Skermanella sp. TT6: one gene and its partner. The protein of the gene in region 1 interacts with the protein of each later gene in a pairwise test. Links are inferred from orthologs where the notes say so. Each region holds a gene or a part of one and is shown in the gene's direction. Other genes may lie near its edges. The genes, in order: cysE and cysK.

The links.
Region 2: the proteins of cysE (region 1) and cysK interact in binary tests that used the Escherichia coli proteins (3 or more experiments, as listed by UniProt). The link is inferred for Skermanella sp. TT6 from one-to-one orthologs.

What each region holds. Positions count from the first base shown.
Region 1 is NZ_CP067420.1:5,246,439-5,262,281, reverse strand. The notes cover bases 5,640-8,610. They hold cysE (serine O-acetyltransferase), read left to right. Parts: upstream 5,640-6,677; coding sequence 6,678-7,544; downstream 7,545-8,610. Other genes in these bases: IGS68_RS24520 (heavy metal translocating P-type ATPase), read right to left, coding at 7,793-8,610; IGS68_RS24530 (cation transporter), read right to left, coding at 5,857-6,474; IGS68_RS24535 (O-acetylhomoserine aminocarboxypropyltransferase/cysteine synthase family protein), read right to left, coding at 5,640-5,741. In the rest of the region: IGS68_RS24555 (ABC transporter permease), read left to right, coding at 1-547; IGS68_RS24550 (TauD/TfdA dioxygenase family protein), read left to right, coding at 544-1,419; IGS68_RS35710 (hypothetical protein), read left to right, coding at 2,119-2,466; ltrA (group II intron reverse transcriptase/maturase), read left to right, coding at 2,415-3,365; IGS68_RS24540 (hypothetical protein), read right to left, coding at 3,615-4,325; more of IGS68_RS24535, read right to left, coding at 4,413-5,639; more of IGS68_RS24520, read right to left, coding at 8,611-10,066; IGS68_RS24515 (hypothetical protein), read left to right, coding at 10,340-10,810; IGS68_RS24510 (DMT family transporter), read right to left, coding at 10,873-11,853; IGS68_RS24505 (LysR substrate-binding domain-containing protein), read left to right, coding at 11,950-12,813; IGS68_RS24495 (hypothetical protein), read left to right, coding at 13,467-13,781; IGS68_RS24490 (alpha/beta hydrolase), read right to left, coding at 13,768-14,538; IGS68_RS24485 (glycosyltransferase family 4 protein), read left to right, coding at 14,552-15,841.
Region 2 is NZ_CP067420.1:5,929,503-5,932,522, reverse strand. Bases 139-3,020 are described here. They hold cysK (cysteine synthase A), read left to right. Parts: upstream 139-1,034; coding sequence 1,035-2,006; downstream 2,007-3,020. Other genes in these bases: IGS68_RS27715 (HesA/MoeB/ThiF family protein), read left to right, coding at 2,262-3,020; IGS68_RS27725 (RrF2 family transcriptional regulator), read left to right, coding at 506-961; dut (dUTP diphosphatase), read left to right, coding at 139-506. In the rest of the region: more of dut, read left to right, coding at 1-138.

The sequences.
Region 1 (15,843 bases):
GGTGCTGACCATGCTGGCGGTCACCACCCGCTTCGGCAACGACCTGCTGAGCACGCTCACCAGCATGTTCAACCCGCTGCCGGCGATCGCGCTGCTGCCGCTGGCGCTGCTGTGGTTCGGCCTGGGGGAGGGCAGCCTGACCTTCGTGCTGGTCCACGCCGTGCTGTGGCCGATGGCGCTCAACACCCATTCCGGCTTCATGGGCGTCAGCGAGACCCTGCGCATGGCCGGGCAGAACTACGGCCTGAAGGGCCTCCGCTATGTCCTGCTGATCCTGGTGCCGGCGGCGCTGCCGTCGATCCTGACCGGCCTGAAGATCGGCTGGGCCTTCGCCTGGCGCACCCTGATCGCCGCCGAGCTGGTGTTCGGCGTCAGCTCCGGGGCCGGCGGCATCGGCTGGTTCATCTACGAGAACCGCAACCAGCTGGAGATCCCGAGCGTCTTCGCCGGGCTGCTGATGGTGATCATCATCGGCCTGCTGGTCGAGAGCGTGGTCTTCCGAACCCTCGAAATCCATACCGTCAGAAAATGGGGAATGCAGCGATGAGCCCGAGCCCGACGCTTCTCGACGACATCGACGTGGTCCCGGTCTCGCCCGTGCTGGGTGCCGAGATCAGGGGCATCGACCTGTCCCGCGGCCTGGACGACCGCCAGTACGAGCGGGTCAACCAGGCCCTGCTCGACCACCGCGTCATCGTGTTCCGCGACCAGGACCTGTCCGACGACGACCTGCTGGCCTTCAGCCGCCGCTTCGGCACCCTGGACAAGGCGCCGCCGAACGAGAACGGCAAGCAGTTCGTGCCCGGCTACGAGGAGATCTACGTGATCTCCAACGTGGTCGAGAACGGCGTCGCGATCGGGGCGCTCGGCGCCGGCGAGGCTTCCTGGCACACCGACATGTCGTTCCTGCCCGATCCGCCGCTGGGCAGCGTGCTCTACTCGCTGGAGGTCCCGCCGGCCGGGGGCGACACCTGGTTCCTGAACACGGTGCTGGCCTATGAGTCGCTGCCGGAGACCTTGCGCGCCCGGGTCGACGGCCTGTCGCTGAAGCATGACAGCACGACCAACAGCGGCGGCTTCATCCGCTACGGGTACGAGAAGCCGACCGACCTGGCGACCTCGCCCGGGACGGTGCATCCGCTGGTGATCACCCACCCGGAAAGCGGCGATCGCGCCCTGTACCTGGGCCGCCGGCTGAACGCCTTCGTCGTCGGCCTGCCGATCGGGGAGGGCGAGGCGCTGCTGGACGAGCTGTGGTCCCACGTCGCCAAGCCCGAGTTCACCTGGGCGCATTCCTGGCGGAAGGGCGACCTGGTGATGTGGGACAACCGCGTCACCATGCACCGCCGCGACAGCTTCGACAACCAGTACCGCCGCCTGATGCACCGCACCCAGATCCGGGCGCGGCACAAGGCTTGAGTTGCGGATGGTCGCCAACCTGTCCGGCACGGTTGTTGCGCGCCCTGCGAAAGGGTTAGTGCCAGGCAAAATCATTCCATTTTCGTCATGGCCGGACTTGATCCGGCCATCTTTCACGGGAAGCATCGGAGCTTCCGTGCCTTGAGATCCGCGGGTCACGCCCGCGGATGAGTGCGTCCGTGAGGACGTTTTGTCAGTGTGGTGCAAGTCCGCACCGAAGGAGGTCACGACTTCGAAGCCGAAGGTAACTGCGTCGCCGCGAAGCGGGGTGGGGAGCAACCTGAGGCGAACCGGCGGTCCGTAGGATGACGAACCCGTTTCGGCGGGGTGGCTCGGCGAGCCTGCTCATTCATGGCGAAGCCTGGAACCGACCGTCGGCGCTGAGGTGACTGGGAAAGCGACCGGCGGGACCACCACGTGGGTGGGGGCGGAATGTCGGGACGGCAAGGCGGAGTAAGCGGAGAGACCTGCCGGCGCGGGTGACGGCGGCAGGAGTCAGAGCCTTCATATTACCGCGATGGCGCGGGACCGCCGGAGGGCGGTCGCCGGCGCCGGAGAGGGACGGATAGCAAAACCGGCCCGAGGGAAGGGAGGCAGGAAGTGGAACGGGGAAGGACGGGGATGACGCAAGGAACAGTTCCGGGAGTGCCGGTAACGGCTAAACAAGGGACGGAAGCCCAGGCTCGGGATTGGAGCTGGGTGGAAGCGTCGATCTGGACCGGCCCCATGGTGTCGGCGCTGGGCAACGGCGTCAAAGGAGGCAAATGGTACAGCCTGATCGACAAAGCGATCCGGCCGGCGACCCTGGAGTGCGCGTGGCGGCGTGTCGCGCGTAACAAGGGGGCGGCGGGCGTGGACGGGCAGAGCATCGCCCGGTTCACGCTCCAGGCGGATCGGTACCTGCGGGAATTGCACGAGGACCTGAACAGCGGCAGCTACCGGCCAAGCCCGGTCCGGCGCGTGGAGATCCCGAAGGGGACGGCAAAACCCGCCCCCTGGGCATCCCCACGGTCAAGGACCGGATCGTCCAGACGGCTCTCAAGCTGACGATCGAGCCCATCCTCGAAGCCCGGTTCCGGGACGGCAGCTACGGCTTCCGCCCCGGCCGCGGCTGCAAGGATGCCTTGCGCGCGGTCGACCGGGCGCTCAAGGACGGATACGCCTGGGTGGTGGACGCCGACCTGGAACGGTACTTCGACACGATCCCGCGCCGGGACCTCATGGCCCGGCTCGGCGACCTGATCAGCGACGGGCGCGTCCTGGAGTTGATCGACAGCTTCCTCCAGCAGGACATCATGACGGAAACGGCACGATGGACACCGGTCGCGGGAGCTCCGCAAGGGGCGGTGATCTCACCGATCCTGAGCAACTTGTACCTGCACCCGCTGGACGAGCTGATGGAAGCCGAAGGCTACCGCATGATCCGCTACGCGGACGACTTCGTCGTCCTGTGCCGGGACGAGGCGCAGGCCCGCGCGGCCCTGGCCCGGGTGCAAGCCTGGGTGGCCGACAACGGCCTGACGCTCCATCCCGACAAGACGCACGTCGGAGACTGCCGGCAACCCGGCCAGGGCTTCGACTTCCTCGGCTACCGCTTCGAGGCGGGACGCCGATACGTGCGGGACAAGAGCCTGAAGGCGTTCAAGGACAAGATCCGGGCCCGCACCGGCCGCAGCCGGGGCGTCAGCCTGGATCACGTCATCGCGGATCTCAATCCGGTGCTGCGGGGGTGGTTCGGCTACTTCAAACATGCTCGAGCCCGCCTCTTCACGCAACTGGACAAGTTCATCCGCAGACGCCTGAGGGCGATGCTGCGCAAGCAATCCCGACGCCCAGGCTTCGGGAAAAGCTATGCAGACCATCGGCAATGGACCAATGCCTACTTCGCGACCAGGGGACTGTTCACCCTCTCGACAGCCCTCAGGCAAGCGAGACACTCCCGATGAGGAAAGCCACGACTGGAGAGCCGTGTGCGGGAAAACCGCCCGCACGGTTCGGAGGGAGGGGAGGCAAAACCTTCCCTACCCCTATCGAACCGAACGAGAAAACAGTCGCATTGAATGTTCTCAATCGTTGATAGGCAAGTACCGTGCCGGACAGCCGTGGACTTGATCCGGCCACGACGAAGCGGGAGCATCGCTGCCTGTGGCTGTTGTTATCATGCGGCATGGCCGGGGATGCTCCCGCGGCCGGATTCAACTCGCGTAGAAGATCTCCAGCCCTTCCGACTCCGACGACAGCGCCTCCAGCGCCTGCTCCGCGTCGGACAGGGCCTCCCACAGTTCATGGGCCAGGGTCCGACGGTCGCATTCGGCATCGGGGCTGTCCAGCAGCCGCCCCAGCTTGCGGTGGGAGACCAGCGCCTTGTGGCGCATCCAGGCGACCCGTGCCCGTTCGGCGTCGCCGACACCCGCTTCCAGGTCGCGAAGGGTCACGGGGGCGTCCTCCGGGACATAGGTCAGGCGGGCATAGGCGGCCGGCATCCGGGCGGTCTGGCGCAGCACCGTGCCGGGAAGCTGGAGCATGCCGAAACCCGCCGGCCACGCGCTGTCGTCGGCCAGGCTGAGGATCAGGTCCGAGCTTTCGCCGGTCCGGACCGGCGCCGGGATCACGTGGGTTCCCATCAGCCCTCCGACGGCACCGGCGACGGCGGGATGGCGCGCCAGGTCGGCCAGGAATTTGGCGGAGCCGCCCCGGCGCGCCGCCGCGGCGACGCCGTCCCGGCTCAGGACCCGGAAAGGGGCCGTGATCGGGGGCCGGTGGCGCCGTCCCGCCTCCCCGCCGGGGGACAGGTCCAGCGACCAGGCCGGCGGCTCCAGGGCCAGATGGCGGTCGGGGTTGAAGTCAGGTTCCGCGCCCGGCTGACTGCTCCGGCGCGACGTCAGGGGAATGATCGTCGCATCCATCGGCATGCCTCCTCCGTGGTTGTCCGTTCTCAACTCCGACCATCATCCCAGCTAATCACGACTTAATCAATCGAGATTATGGAGTCTTTAACCTCCAGCCTGCCCCAGGGCCTGCTCCAGGTCGGCGATGATGTCGTCGATATGCTCGATGCCGATCGACAGGCGGACATAGCCCTCGCTGACGCCGGTGGCGAACTGCTCCTCGATCGACAGTTGCGAGTGCGTGGTGCTGGCGGGGTGGATCGCCAGGCTGCGCGCGTCGCCGATGTTGGCGACGTGGTAGAGCAGCTTGAGGCTGTCGATGAAGCGCCGGCCCGCCTCCCGGCCGCCCTGCAGCTCGAAGCCGACCAGGCCGCCGTAGCCGCCCTTGAGATAGGCGTCCGCGCGCGTGCGCTCGTTCCCCTGCTGGAGGCCGGGATAGATCACCTTGGTCACGCTGGGATGCCTGGACAGATACTCTGCGACCGAGGCCGCGTTCCGGCTGTGCTCGCGGATGCGCAGCGGCAGCGTCTCCAGCCCCTGGAGGATCTGGAAGGCGTTGAACGGGCTGAGCGCGCAGCCGAGGTCGCGCAGCAGGGTGGTGCGCGCCTTGATGATGTAGGCGACGGGACCGATCCCCTTGACCGCCTCGACCCAGACGGCGCCGTGGTAGCTGGGATCGGGCTGGTTCAGCAGCGGCTGGCGTTCCGGGTCGGCGGCCCAGTCGAAGCTGCCGCCGTCCACGATCATGCCGCCGATCGAGGTGCCGTGGCCGCCGATATATTTGGTGGTCGAATAGACGATGACGGCGGCGCCGTGGTCGAATGGACGGGCCAGGATCGGGGCCGCCGTGTTGTCCACGATCAGCGGGATGCCCAGCGGCCGGCCGATGTCGGCGACCTCGCGGATCGGGAACACGGTCAGCTTGGGGTTGGGCAGCGTCTCGGCATAGTAGGCGCGGGTGCGGTCGTCGGTGGCGCGGCGGAAATTCTCCGGGTCGGCCGGATCGACGAACCGGACCTCGATGCCCTGCTGCTTCAGGGTATTGGCGAACAGGTTCCAGGTTCCGCCGTACAGGTTGGTCGAGCTGACGATGTTGTCGCCCGCCTGCGCCAGGTTCTGCACCGCCAGGGCCGAGGCCGCCTGTCCCGAACTGACCGCCAGCGCCGCGACGCCGCCCTCCAGGGCCGCGATGCGCTTCTCCAGCACGTCGGTCGTGGGATTCATGATCCGGGTGTAGATGTTGCCCAGTTCCTTGAGGGCGAACAGGTTGGCGGCGTGCTCGGTGTGCTCGAACTGGTACGACGTTGTCTGGTAGATCGGCACCGCGACGGCGCCGGTCGCCGGGTCGGACCGGTATCCGGCATGCAGCACCAGCGTCTCGGGGTGCGGGGCGCCGGGGTTGGGGGAATCGGGGGTCTTGCCGGTGGCGCTCATGGCTTGCGGTTCCTCTCTTCTGGCCTGCCCACGGGATCCTTCGGTGCCCGTGGGTCATGGAGGCCCAAGCTACAGGATCGCCGGCCGGCTGGGTATCTTCTTTTGTGAATTGAACCTATTCAGCAGGGACGTTGTGTATTTTCTCGGCGGGCATGGCCGAGGCGATGCCGGCCAGTTCCTCTCGGGCGTGGCGGATGATCTGCGCGGCGCCCCAGACCGCCAGGGTCGCCATGATGGCGGCCACGGCGATGTCGGGCCAGCCGGTGCCGGTGCCGAACACGCCCAGGGCCGCGGCCATGACGGCGAGGTTGGCGATGGCGTCGTTGCGAGAGCAGATCCAGACTGAGCGGCGGTTGCTGTCGCCCTCGCGGTGGAAATACAGGAGCAGCGCGCAGGCGATGTTGGCCGCCAGTGCCAGCGCGCCGACGGCACCCATGATCCCGGCTTCCGGAACGGTCTGGTTGAAGGCGTTCCAGGCGGTCTGGAACGCCACCAGCAGCCCGACCGCTCCCAGCGAGACTCCCTTCAGCAGGGCCGCGCGGGCGCGCCACCGGAGCGCCATGCCGAGCACCAGCAGGGAGATCGCGTAGTTCGCCGCGTCGGCCAGGAAATCGACCGAGTCGGCGAGCAGCGAGACCGAGTCGGCCGCAGCGCTCGCCGCCAGTTCCGTCAGGAACATGCCGGAATTGATCGCCAGGGCTGTCCACAGGACGCGGCGATAAATCTTGTCCACCGGAGGCTTGGCGGATGAACATCCGCCGTTGCAGCAGCCCGCAGCCATGGCGATCCTCTTTCTTCAGTGTAACGACTTTTCCATCGGCTGTGACGATCGACATTGCTTCGGGACCGGAAGACCTTATTTTCCGTTCCTATGTCGGCCGTCGCGGCGCGGTCCGGTCCGGTCATGATGTCGCCGCGCTTGGGAGCACCGGGTCCATGAGTGAAGTACAGTTTGCAGTACCGGAATTCGCAGCGCCAGGGGATGAAGCGGCTTCACGGCCGGCCTCGCGCGCCAGCGACATGGTCTGGGGACTTCTGCGCGCCGACGCGGTCCGCATCTCCTCGGAGGAGGAGATCCTGCGCGGCTTCATCCATGGCGCGGTCCTGTTCCACGACGATTATGCCGGCGCCCTGGGAGCGCTCCTCGCCCACAAGCTGGGCGACAGGAACATGCCGTCCGAGCGGCTTGAGCGGCTGGCGCACGAAGCGCTGTCCGATGACCCCGACATCGTCGAGGCCGGCGCCGCCGACCTGATCGCGATCCTGGAGCGCGACCCGGCCGCCGACAGCTATCTGACGCCGTTCCTCTACTTCAAGGGCTTCCACGCGCTCCAGTGGCACAGGATCGGCCACTGGCTGTGGACCCACGGTCGCCACAGCCTCGCCCATTTCCTTCAGAGCCGGGTGTCGGAGGTATTCGCGATCGACATCCACCCGGCGGTGCCGGTCGGCCGCGGCGTCTTCATCGACCACGGCACCGGACTGGTCGTCGGAGAGACTGCGGAGATCGGCAACAACGTCTCGATCCTCCAGGAGGTGACCCTGGGCGGTACCGGCAAGGAGCACGGCGACCGCCACCCCAAGGTGCGCGACGGCGTGCTGCTGTCGGCCGGCGCCAAGATCCTGGGCAACATCGTGATCGGACGCGGCGCCAAGGTCGGCGCCGGCAGCGTGGTGCTGAAGGAGGTCCCCGAGTGCGCCACGGTGGTCGGCGTGCCGGCCAAGGTCGTCGGCTGGTGCAGCGGCCCGGCGGCGGCCCTGGCGATGGACCAGAGCCTGCCGGAGCCCGACTACAGCATCTAGTGCGGTACCCGATCCGGTCCTCGCGGCCGGACGTTCCACTCTCCGCACCGTGTCGCGCCATGGGCGCAACCTACGGCTCGATGCAGGGCCGAGGTGATGCGGGCCGACGATCGTAGGTTGCGCCCATGGCGCAACGCATCGGATCGGCCGTCTCGGGCGGATCGACCTGATCGGGTACAGCCCCAGCGTTCCGGCCATGGTGTCGGCGCCGGCCTGCGGCCGAGGCCGACCTACCGGGATACCCATGGTCATCGTCCGCTCCGGGTCGGCATCCAGCCCCGGAGCGTCAGCGCGTTGGCGACCACGCTGACGGAGCTGAGCGCCATGGCGGCGCCGGCTAGGACGGGGCTGAGATAGCCCAGCGCCGCCAGCGGGATGCCCACCACGTTGTAGGCGAAGGCCCAGAACAGCCCCTGCCGGATCTTGGCGTAGGTCCGTCTGGACACGTCGAGCGATCCCGCCACCAGGGCCGGGTCGCCGCGCATCAGCGTGACGCCGGCCGTGTGCATGGCGACGTCGGTGCCGGTCGCCATGGCGATCCCGACATCGGCGGAGGCCAGGGCCGGCGCGTCGTTGATGCCGTCGCCGACCATGGCGACGGTCTTCCCCTCCGCCTTCAGCCGGGCCACCACGTCGGCCTTGTCGCCGGGCAGGACCTCGGCGAAGACCCGGTCGATCCCCAGCTCCCGCGCCACGGCGCCGGCGGCGCCCGCGCTGTCGCCGGTCACCATCACCGCCTCGATCCCGCGGGCATGCAGCGCCGCGACGGCCTCCCGGGCACCCGCCTTGACCGTGTCTCCGAACGCTACCAGCCCCAGCACGCGGGACTGCGGCGCCGCCTCGGCCAGCCAGGACACCGTGCGGCCCGACGCTTCCAGCGCATCGGCCCGCTGCTCCAGCGCTCCCAGGGACAATCCGGTCTCCGCCAGCAGCCGGCGGGTGCCGAGCAGCAGGGAGCGGCCCTCTACCCGGCCCGAGACGCCGCGCCCGGCGAGCGCCTTGAAGCCGGCCGCCGGCACGGCCGCGGCGCCCTCGGCACCGGCCAGGTCGCGCACGGCGCGGGCCAGCGGATGCTCGCTGCCCTGCTGGAGCGAGGCTGCCAGCCGCAGCAACTCGCCGCGGCCTACGCCGGCTGACGGGACCAAGTCGGTCACCCGCGGCTTGCCCTCGGTCAGGGTGCCGGTCTTGTCGAAGGCGACGGTGGTGACCGCATGGGCGCGTTCCAGCGCCTCGGCGTCCTTGATCAGGATGCCGTGGCGCGCGGCGGATCCGGTGCCGACCATGATCGCCGTCGGGGTGGCGAGGCCGAGCGCGCAGGGGCAGGCGATCACCAGCACCGACACGGCGGTCAGGATCGCCGCCTCCAGGTCGCCGCCGAGCGCCCACCACGCGGCGAAGGTCACGGCGGCGATCACCAGCACGATCGGGACGAAGACGGCGCTGACCCGGTCCACCGTCCGCTGGATCGGCGCCTTGGATGCCTGGGCGCCTTCGACCATGCGGACGATGCGGGCGAGCATGGTCTCCGATCCGACCGCCGTGGTCTCCACCGCGAGCATGCCGTCCACGTCGATCGATCCGCCCGTGACCGCCGAACCCGGCGCCTTCTCCACCGGCAGGCTCTCGCCGGTCAGCATGCTTTCGTCGACCGAGCCCTCGCCCTCGCGCACCCTTCCGTCCACCGGGATCCGCTCGCCGGGGCGGACCACCACGATGTCGCCGACCCGGACCCGCTCGACCGCGACCTCGTGCTCCACCCCGTCGCGGCGCACGCGGGCGGTGTCGGGCCGCAGGTCCATCAACGCCCGGATCGCCGCGGCGGTCTGGCCCTTGGCCCGGCTCTCCAGCCACTTGCCCAGCAGGATGAAGGTGATCAGCACGGCCGACGCCTCGTAATAGAGGTGCGGCGCGTGGCCGCCGTGATCCGCCGGTCCCAGGGCCGCCATGTACTGGACCAGCAGCAGGTAGGTGCTCAGCCCCCAGGCGGCCGAGGTGCCGATCGCGACCAGCAGGTCCATGTTGCCGGCGCCCGCGCGAACGGCCTTGAAGGCCGCGACGTAGAACCGCCAGCCCAGCCAGAACTGGACCGGCGTCGCCAGCGCGAACTGGAGCCAGCCCGGCGGCATGACGTCGAGCCCGGCCATGTCGCCGGCCATCCCGGCGACCAGGGGAAGCGACAGGGCCGCGGCGATCATTACCCGCGTCAGGTCCTGCCGCGACCGGTCGCGCGCCTCTGCCACCGCCTTGCGGCCGGCGCTTGGTTCCTCGGCGGCGATAGGGGCGGCCCGGAAGCCGGTGCGGTCCACCGCGGCGACCAGGGTTTCCCCGTCGAGGCCGCTGCCGACCACGTGCGCCCGCTCGGTCGCCAGGTTGACCGACGCCTCGGTGACGCCGGGCACCCGGCGCAGCGCCTTTTCCACCCGGCCCACGCACGACGCGCAGGTCATGCCCTCGATCGACAGGTCGAATTCGGCCTGTCCGGCATCGGGTGGATTGTCGGTTCGGATTGCGGCGTAAGCCATGGCTGACCTCTCGGCTTCTCTGTAACCCCATATGGATGGGGCTTCCAGTCGTGGGAAGGTCAAGGGCTATTTGCCGCGGTCGCTGCGCTATGGTGCGTCGGCACGCGGCGCTTCGACTCCATCTGTATTCGAGTTGTCCTTAATCTCTCGTAAAAAGTTCTTTGTCACAGTAGGCGCGCAACACAAGAGGGCGTCATCGTGGGCTTTTCTTCGATCAGGCATATTCCAGTCTATGTCGTGACAGATATGACAAAACCCGTTGCTGCGTGCTCGATGGCGAAGGCGCGCATCCTGATCGAGAAGCATGCCGCGAAACTTCAGTCGATCAACGGGCGGTCCGGAGTCATCGTCAATTCGACCGATGTTCTCATGGCCCATCTCGGCCCTCTACTTCAGTTCCTTTCTCCCCGGGAAGCCACGGAGGCGGAAGCGGTCACCGCCGACCTTCCTCCCGCTCCCTGCCACCGGCCCATGAACGACCGGGAAGTGGCGGAGCACCTGATCCGGGCGGCGGGCCTGACGGCCTCCGCCCAGGGAGGGCTGGACGACAAGGCGGTCGTGGAGATTCGCGACATCCGGCAGAGGCTTGCCGACGCCATCCCCGGCATGACCTTCCCGCGCCCGACCACCGGCCCCCTGGCAAGCAGGCTCAATCAACTGCTCTTGATCTTCAGCCAGGCGCAGAGCGACCGGAAGCTGGACGACATCGACGTCATCAGGCAGGTCCAGGCCCTGACCTGGTAGGGGCTGCCTGCGGTTGTTCTCCGATCCCGGCGGGATGAACCCGGTGTTCTCCCCGAGGCGTCCTATCGCGAGGTTCCGCGGCCCGCCTCGCGATTGATGCAGAACAAGCCGACCAGCGACAGGCACATGCCGACGGCCATCATCGGTGACAGCGGCTCCCCGAAGACGGCATGCGCCCAGATCATGGTTACGGGCGGGCTGAGATAAAGCGCCCCGCTCGCGCTCTCGGCCGAACCCAGGCGCAGGCATGCCCAGTACAGTCCGTATCCCCCCAGCGTCGGGATCAGCACGAGCCACAGGAGGCTCAATCCGAACGTCGGACTCGCGACGGGTGCGATGCCGCCCTCGACCAGGGCCAGGATGCCGAAGACCGGCACGCTGACGCAGACCTGGATGAAGAGCGTCGCCGAGATCGGCAGGGACAGGTCGGTTCCGCCGATCCTCTCCTGGATCAGCGTCGCGACGGCCAGGGACAGCATGCCCAGCACCGGCAAGCCATAAGCCCACACCGGTGCCGAACCCAGCCGGAAGCTTTCGCCGGCCACGGCCACGACGCCAAGGGCACCGATGCCGACGCCGATCCATCGCAGCCCACCGGTGCGCCGTCCGGGCAGGAAGATCGCCATTCCCGCGACCGCCAGGGGCAGCAGGTCGGCGGCCAGTGCCGCCAGTCCCGCCGGAACCCCGTACTCGATGGATTTCGCGATCGGCGCCAGATAACCGCAGATGGCGAAGACGCCGATCAGCGCCTGACGGCCTATCGCCGCCCGCGGCGCCGCGCGGAGAGCCGGCAATGCGAAGGGCAGCAGCAGCGGGACCGCCAACGCGAAGCGCCAGAACGTGACCAGGAACGCCGGCGCATGCTCGGCCGCGAAGCGGTAGCCGATGAAACCCGCGCTCCAGGCGACCACCATGGCCGCCTGGAGCCCGAAAAGCACGAAGGCCGGGGGAGCGGCGCGACCCACCGCGTTTCCCGCCCGTCCCGTGGTGGCCCATGCGTTCGCCGCGCCCCTGACTGTCTTGCCCCTGACTGTCTTGTCCATGACTGTGCTCCTTTCCGTCATGGAGTTGACATTCGGGTGGCGAGGTAGTTCAATCAAACGAAACTAAATGAACCAGTAATGCGAAAATATTGAACTATGCCGCAGCCCCTCGACATCGAGCTTCTTCGGACCTTCCACGCCATTGCCCGTTTCCGGCAGTTCCGCGCGGCTTCGCTCCATCTCAACCGCAGCCCTTCGGCGGTCAGCACGCATGTCCGCCGCCTCGAGGAGCTTGCCGGCCGGCGCCTGTTCGAGCGCGACAACCAGGGGGTGACACTGACACCCTCCGGGCGGAGCCTGCTGATCCAGACCGTCGAGTTCCTGCAAGCCCATGACCGGATCGTCGCGGGCTTCGACGCATCCGCGGCCACCGGGCGGGTGCGGTTCGGCGTCTCCGAGGAATATGCCCACCGGCTCTTGCGCGACGCTCTGCCCCTCTTCTCCGCTGAACATCCCGCCGTCGAACTCGAGGTCGAGACCGGTCCGAGCGGGGAGCTTGCGAACCGGCTGGAGCGCGGCAGCCTGGATCTCGCCGTCGTCGTGGAACCCGCGGGCCAGTCGCGCCGGCCCGGCGGCACGGCTTTCGGCACGACGCAACCCGTCTGGGTCGCGGGCGCCGGTTCGCATCTCGCCGCGGATATCCCGGTGCCCCTCGCCCTGCACGGCTCCGGCTGCCCTTACCGGAGCGCCGCGGTCGATGCCTTGGCGGCGATCGGCCGTTCGTGGCGGACGATCGTGACAAGCTCGGGATCCGCCGCCATCGAGGCGGCGATCGAGGGCGGCTTCGCCGTCGGAATCCTCGACCGCGCCCGCGTCACCGATGCCATGAGGATCCTCGGGCAGGACGAGGGATTGCCGCCTCTGCCCGCCCATGAATTGGTCATTGCCCGGGCACCCGGGGCTGCCGGCAAGGCGCAGGATCTCCTTGCCGAAACGATCGTCCGCCACTTCCGCCTTTGAGGCTGGGACATGGGGGTGCGCTCCCGATCCGTGCTACGACGGCGGGAGAGTATGAGGATGGTGGAGACGGAATCTCAGTAGATCAACTGACGGGTGCGGCGATCCGCACCGTTTTCAAAGCCCGTCTGAGAGTTGATCGGAGTTGCGGATCGCGGTCATGGTTGCCCATTCAGAAGGGGAGTGCCCCGCTGAGGCGGACGGTCATCGTCGTCGTGCGGACCCTGACGGTGTCCCTGACGTAATCACTGTCTTCGATCCAACTAAAAACGCACACACCGCAAGGCATGTGTCGATCAGCGCTGGCCAGCACCGGAAAACGTCGAGTTCTTCGGCTGAATGAACCGTGTGCGCCACTGCGGCCGGTTCCCCGCGCAAGGCGGAGAAGCGCAGTGTGTTGTAGCGCATCTCTGAGTGATGGCGGAGGGAGCGGGATTCGAACCCGCGATACCATTTCTGGTATACACACTTTCCAGGCGTGCGCCTTCAACCACTCGGCCACCCCTCCATCAAGGCCGCGGAAAATACTCAACGGCGGGGGCGGATTCAAGCACTTCGTTCACGTCGGCTCCCGGGAAAGTGAAGAAGGGTTCGGTTGCGCCTCCCGGGGTGGCGGCGCATGTTCCGGCACGGCGTCAATCAGCGGTGAGGAACGAGTGGTCGTCCTGAGAATGATCGGAGGGGTCCTGCTGCTGGCGGGGCTCGCGGCGTTGGGCTGGGACCTGTGGCAATGGAGCGAGATGGGGAGCCAGATGGCGGCGGCCGGCGGGCTGCATCTCTCCGCCGCCGGCGAGCTGTGGTACCGCCTGCATCCCGGCAGCCTGAACCTGACCCAGGCGGTGGTGCAGCGCTATCTGATGCCGGAGCTGTGGGATCCCGTGCTCCTGACCGTCCTGCTGTGGCCGGCAGCGCTTGTGCTGGCGGTGCCGGGGCTGGCGCTGCTGGCGCTGGGATCGCTCAGGCGGTCCTGAGCCCGTCCAGCAGCTCGCCGACGGTGCGGCACAACAGCGCGATGTCCTGGTCGCGCGACAGGCGGTGGTCGCCGTCCTTCACCAGGGTGATCCTCACGTCGTCGCCGGCCAGCCGCTCCGCGATGCGCTGGCTGGTGCGCCACGGCACGTCGGCGTCGCGCATGCCGTGGAGCAGCCGCACCGGGCAGGTCAGCGGGATGGTCCCGCGCAGCAGCAGGTGGTCCCGGCCGTCCTCGACCAGGAGGCGGGTATAGGCATAGGGATCGCCGTAGTCGGACGGCTTCAGCAAGGTGCCGGTCTCCGTCAGCGTGGCGCGGTCGGTCTCGTCCAGGGTGGACCAGATCAGGTCCTCGGTGAAGTCCGGCGCCGCGGCGATGCCGACCAGGCCGGCGACGCGTTCCGGCCGGGCGAGCGCCGTCAGCAGCATCATCCAGCCGCCCATGGAGGAGCCGACGATGACCTGCGGCCCCTCCGTCAGCCGGTCGAACGCGGCCAGCGCGTCGCGCGACCATTGGCCGATCGAGCCTTCCTCGAACCGGCCGCTCGACGCGCCGTGGCCCTGGTAGTCGAACCGGACGAACGCCGTGCCCCGGCCGCGGCAGAAGCTTTCCAGGGCGACCGCCTTGGTGCCGGTCATGTCCGATTTGAAGCCTCCCATGAAGATGACGCCGGGAGTGCTTCCTTCGCTGCGGCGATAGGCTATGGTGGCGCCTTCATGCGCCAGGGTATTTTCGGGCGAAGCGTTCAGATCGGTCATATCGAAAGATTCCATGAGCGGGGCACACAACACTACCACGGCCGGGCCGCACGACAACTCCGGGCGGGAGGAGGCCAAGCCGGAGGAGGCTAGGCGGGACGAGCCAGGTTCGGCGCCGGGGCGGCCCGTCGTCCTTCAGGTGCTGCCGGCCCTCGTCACCGGCGGCGCGGAGCGCGGTGCCATCGACGTGGCGGCGGCGCTGCACCATGCCGGGGGGACGCCGCTGGTCGCGTCGGCCGGCGGACCCATGGCGCGCGAGCTGGAACGCTGGCGGATCCCGCATTTCACGCTGCCGCTCGACAGCAAGAACCCGCTGACCCTGTGGCGCAACGTCGACCGGCTGAGCCGGATCATCCGCGAGCACAAGGTCGACATCGTCCATGCGCGCAGCCGGGCGCCGGCCTGGAGCGCCTATGGCGCGGCGCGGCGGACCGGCGTGCCGTTCATGACGACCTTCCATGCCCCCTACAACTTCTCGGGCAAGTCGAAGCGCTTCTACAATTCGGTCATGGCGCGGGGCGACCGGGTGATCGCCATCTCCGAGTTCATCCGCGACCATATCCTGACCAACTACCGGATCGACCCGGACCGCATCCGGGTGATCCACCGCGGGATCGATTCCAACGGCTTCGCGCCCGACCGGGTCAGCCCCGAGCGGGTGATCCAGCTGGCCCGCGCGTGGCGGCTGCCCGACGGCCATCAGGTGATCATGCTGCCGGGCCGGCTGACCCGGTGGAAGGGCCAGACCGTGCTGATCGACGCGCTCGCCCGGCTGGGCCGCAAGGACGTCTGCTGCCTGATGGTCGGGTCCGACCAGGGACGCGCCGGCTATCGCCAGGAGCTGGAGGAGCAGGTGCGCCGCCTGGGGCTGGAAGGCGTCGTCCGGCTGGTGGACCATTGCAACGACATGGCGGCCGCCTACATGCTGGCCGACGTGGTGGTCTCCGCGTCCAGCGATCCGGAGGCCTTCGGCCGGGTCATCGTCGAGGCCCAGGCCATGGGCCGGCCGGTGATCGTGACCAACCACGGGGCCGTGCGCGAGACCGTGGTCGCCGGCGAGACGGCCTGGGTGGTCCCGCCGAACGACGCCGATGCCCTGGCGGAGGCGCTCGGCGAGGCGCTGGCCCTGGACGCGGACCAGAGGGCCGTGCTGGGCGAGCGCGCCATGGCCTATGTCAACAGCCGCTTCACCCGGGACCGCATGTGCCGCGACACCCTGGCCGTCTATGGCGAGCTGATGGCGGAACGGGCGGCGGGGAACGGCGGCGAAGGCACTGGTTCCGGCGGGCCGCGCCAAGCTTGACT
Region 2 (3,020 bases), 680 kb from region 1 along the record:
TCCCTGACGCCAAACCCGATGCATCGGCCGCCCTGGCGGTGGCCGTGACACGCCTTCCCAACGGTGCCGGCCTGGACCTGCCGTCCTATGCGACGGAGCATTCCGCCGGCATGGACCTGTCGGCCGCCGTCTCCGATCCCGTGGTGCTGGAGCCGGGCGCCCGGGCGCTGATCCCGACCGGGTTCGCGCTGGCGCTGCCCGCCGGCTACGAGGCGCAGGTCCGCCCGCGGTCGGGCCTGGCGCTGCGCCACGGCATCACCGTGCTGAACAGCCCCGGCACGATCGACGCGGATTATCGCGGCGAGGTCGGCGTCATCCTGGTCAATCACGGGGAGCGGCCCTTCACCGTGGAGCGCGGCATGCGTATCGCCCAATTGGTGATCGCCCCCTACGCAAGGGTGGCCTGGAGCCTGGCCGAGACACTGGAAGAGAGCGCCCGCGGCGCCGGCGGTTTCGGGTCGACCGGGACGGACGGGGCCGGCGCGGACGGAAAAGGACGAGACTGATGCTGCGCATCTCGAAGAAGCTGATGTTCGCGATCGAGGCGGTCCTCGACATCGCCTACAATGCCGGCAGCGAGCCGGTGCAGAGCGGCGAGATCACGCGCCGCCAGGGAATCCCGAAGCGCTATCTGGAACAGGTGCTCCAGCAGCTGGTCCGCGCCGGGGTGCTGGCGGGGGTGCGCGGTCCGCGCGGCGGCTACCGGCTGGCCCGGGAGCGACGGCGGATCAGCATCGGCGAGATCGTCCGGGTGGTCCGCGCCATGGAGACCGCGACCGATCCGGTCGAGGAGCCGACCGGGTCGATCCTCGGCCTGAAGGTCGTCCGGCCGATCTGGCTGCAACTCCAGGACGACTGCATGACCCAGCTCGACGACATCACGATCGAGGACCTGTGCCTGCGCGCCAACCAGGCCGGCATCGAGAGCGAAACCCACGCCAAGATCGATTTCAGCATTTAAAATCCGGGGCCGAGGTATTAGATTGGATTATCTGTGATTTCCAAGATTTAACAGTTGCGAAGGGTGGAATACCATGGCGGCTCCAGAACACGGACCTGAATTCCGGGGCAGGATCTACAACAGCATCCTGGATACGATCGGGGCGACGCCGCTGGTCCGCGTCCGGCGGCTCGCGTCCGAGTACGGGGTCAAGGCCGACATCGTCGGCAAGCTCGAGTTCTTCAACCCGCTGTCCAGCGTCAAGGACCGCATCGGGCTGGCGATGATCGAGGCGGCCGAGGCCGAGGGCAAGATCGAGCCGGGCAAGACCACCCTGGTCGAGCCGACCTCGGGCAACACCGGCATCGCGCTGGCCTTCGTCGCCGCCGCCAAGGGCTACCGGCTGATCCTGACCATGCCGGAAAGCATGTCGGTCGAGCGCCGCAAGATGCTGAAGCTGCTGGGCGCCGAACTGGAGCTGACGCCCGCGTCCGAAGGCATGAAGGGCGCCATCCGCAAGGCCGAGGAACTGGTCGAGTCGACGCCCAACGCCTTCATCACCCAGCAGTTCAAGAACTCGGCCAACCCGGCGATCCACCGCGCCACCACGGCCGAGGAGATCTGGCGCGATACCGCCGGCAAGGCCGACATCCTGATCAGCGGCGTCGGCACCGGCGGCACGCTGACCGGCGTCGGCGAGGTGATCAAGCAGCGCAAGCCGGACTTCAAGATCATCGCGGTCGAGCCGGAGGACAGCCCGGTCCTGTCGGGCGGCCTGCCTGGCCCGCACAAGATCCAGGGCATCGGCGCCGGCTTCGTGCCCGATATCCTGAAGAAGGACCTGATCGACGAGGTGCTGCGCATCTCCAACCAGCGCGCCTTCGAGACCGCCCGCAAGGCGGCCCGGGTCGAGGGCCTGGCGGTCGGCATCTCGTCGGGCGCCGCCCTGGCGGCGGCGATCGAGGTCGGCCAGCGGCCGGAGAACGAGGGCAAGCTGATCGTCGTGATCATCCCGTCGTTCGCCGAGCGCTACCTGTCGACCGCCCTGTTCGAGGGGCTGGAGTAAGGCGGAAGTCGGGTTTCTTCCAGGAGGAAGTTCGCGCGTGGATGGCCGGATCAAGTCCGGCCATGACGGAAAAGGGAGCCTTCGCCTGCCTCCCGTGCTTGGGAGGCCTTGGCATTTGGGCCCGGTGACGGGCGGGTCCGGCTGGCTTCTTTTTCGTCATGCGCGGGCTTGACCCGTGCATCCACGCGCAAACTGACGGGAAGTAGTCCGGCCATATCGGCGGGCGGAAACAGGCAAACACCAGGTCAGCACCTTATGGATTTCACCGACGCGCAGGTCGAACGCTACGCCCGCCACATCATCCTGCCGGAGGTCGGCGGCATCGGACAGGAAGTGCTGCTGAAGTCGCGGGTACTGGTGGTGGGAGCCGGCGGGCTGGGATCGCCGCTCCTGCTCTATCTCGCGGCGGCGGGAGTCGGCGTCCTGGGGGTGATCGACCCCGACGTGGTCGACCTGTCCAACCTGCAGCGCCAGATCATCCACGATACCGCCGCAATCGGGACGCCCAAGGTGGAGAGCGCCCGGGCGCGGCTGAAGGCGATCAATCCCGACGTCCGGCTCGAAATACACCGGGAGCGGCTGACCGCGGCCAATGCCATGGGGCTGATCGCCGACTACGACGTGGTTGCCGACGGCACCGACAATTTCGCCGCCCGGTACCTGCTGGCGGACGCCTGCCATCTCGGCGGCCGCACGCTGGTGTCGGCGGCGATGCTGCGGTTCGACGGGCAGATCTCCACCTTCAAGTCCTATCTGGGCGGTCCCAACCCCTGCTACCGCTGCATCTTCCGCGAACCGCCGCCGCGCGGGCTGGTGCCGAGCTGCGCCGAGGGCGGCGTGCTGGGGGCTCTGGCCGGCGCCGTCGGCTCGATCCAGGCGATCGAGGTCCTGAAGGAGCTGCTCGGCATCGGCGACAGCCTGTCGGGGCAGCTGCTGATGTACGACGCGCTTCACACCGGCTTCCACAAGGTCCGGGTCCCGCCCGATCCGCACTGCCCGCTGTGCGGACACCAT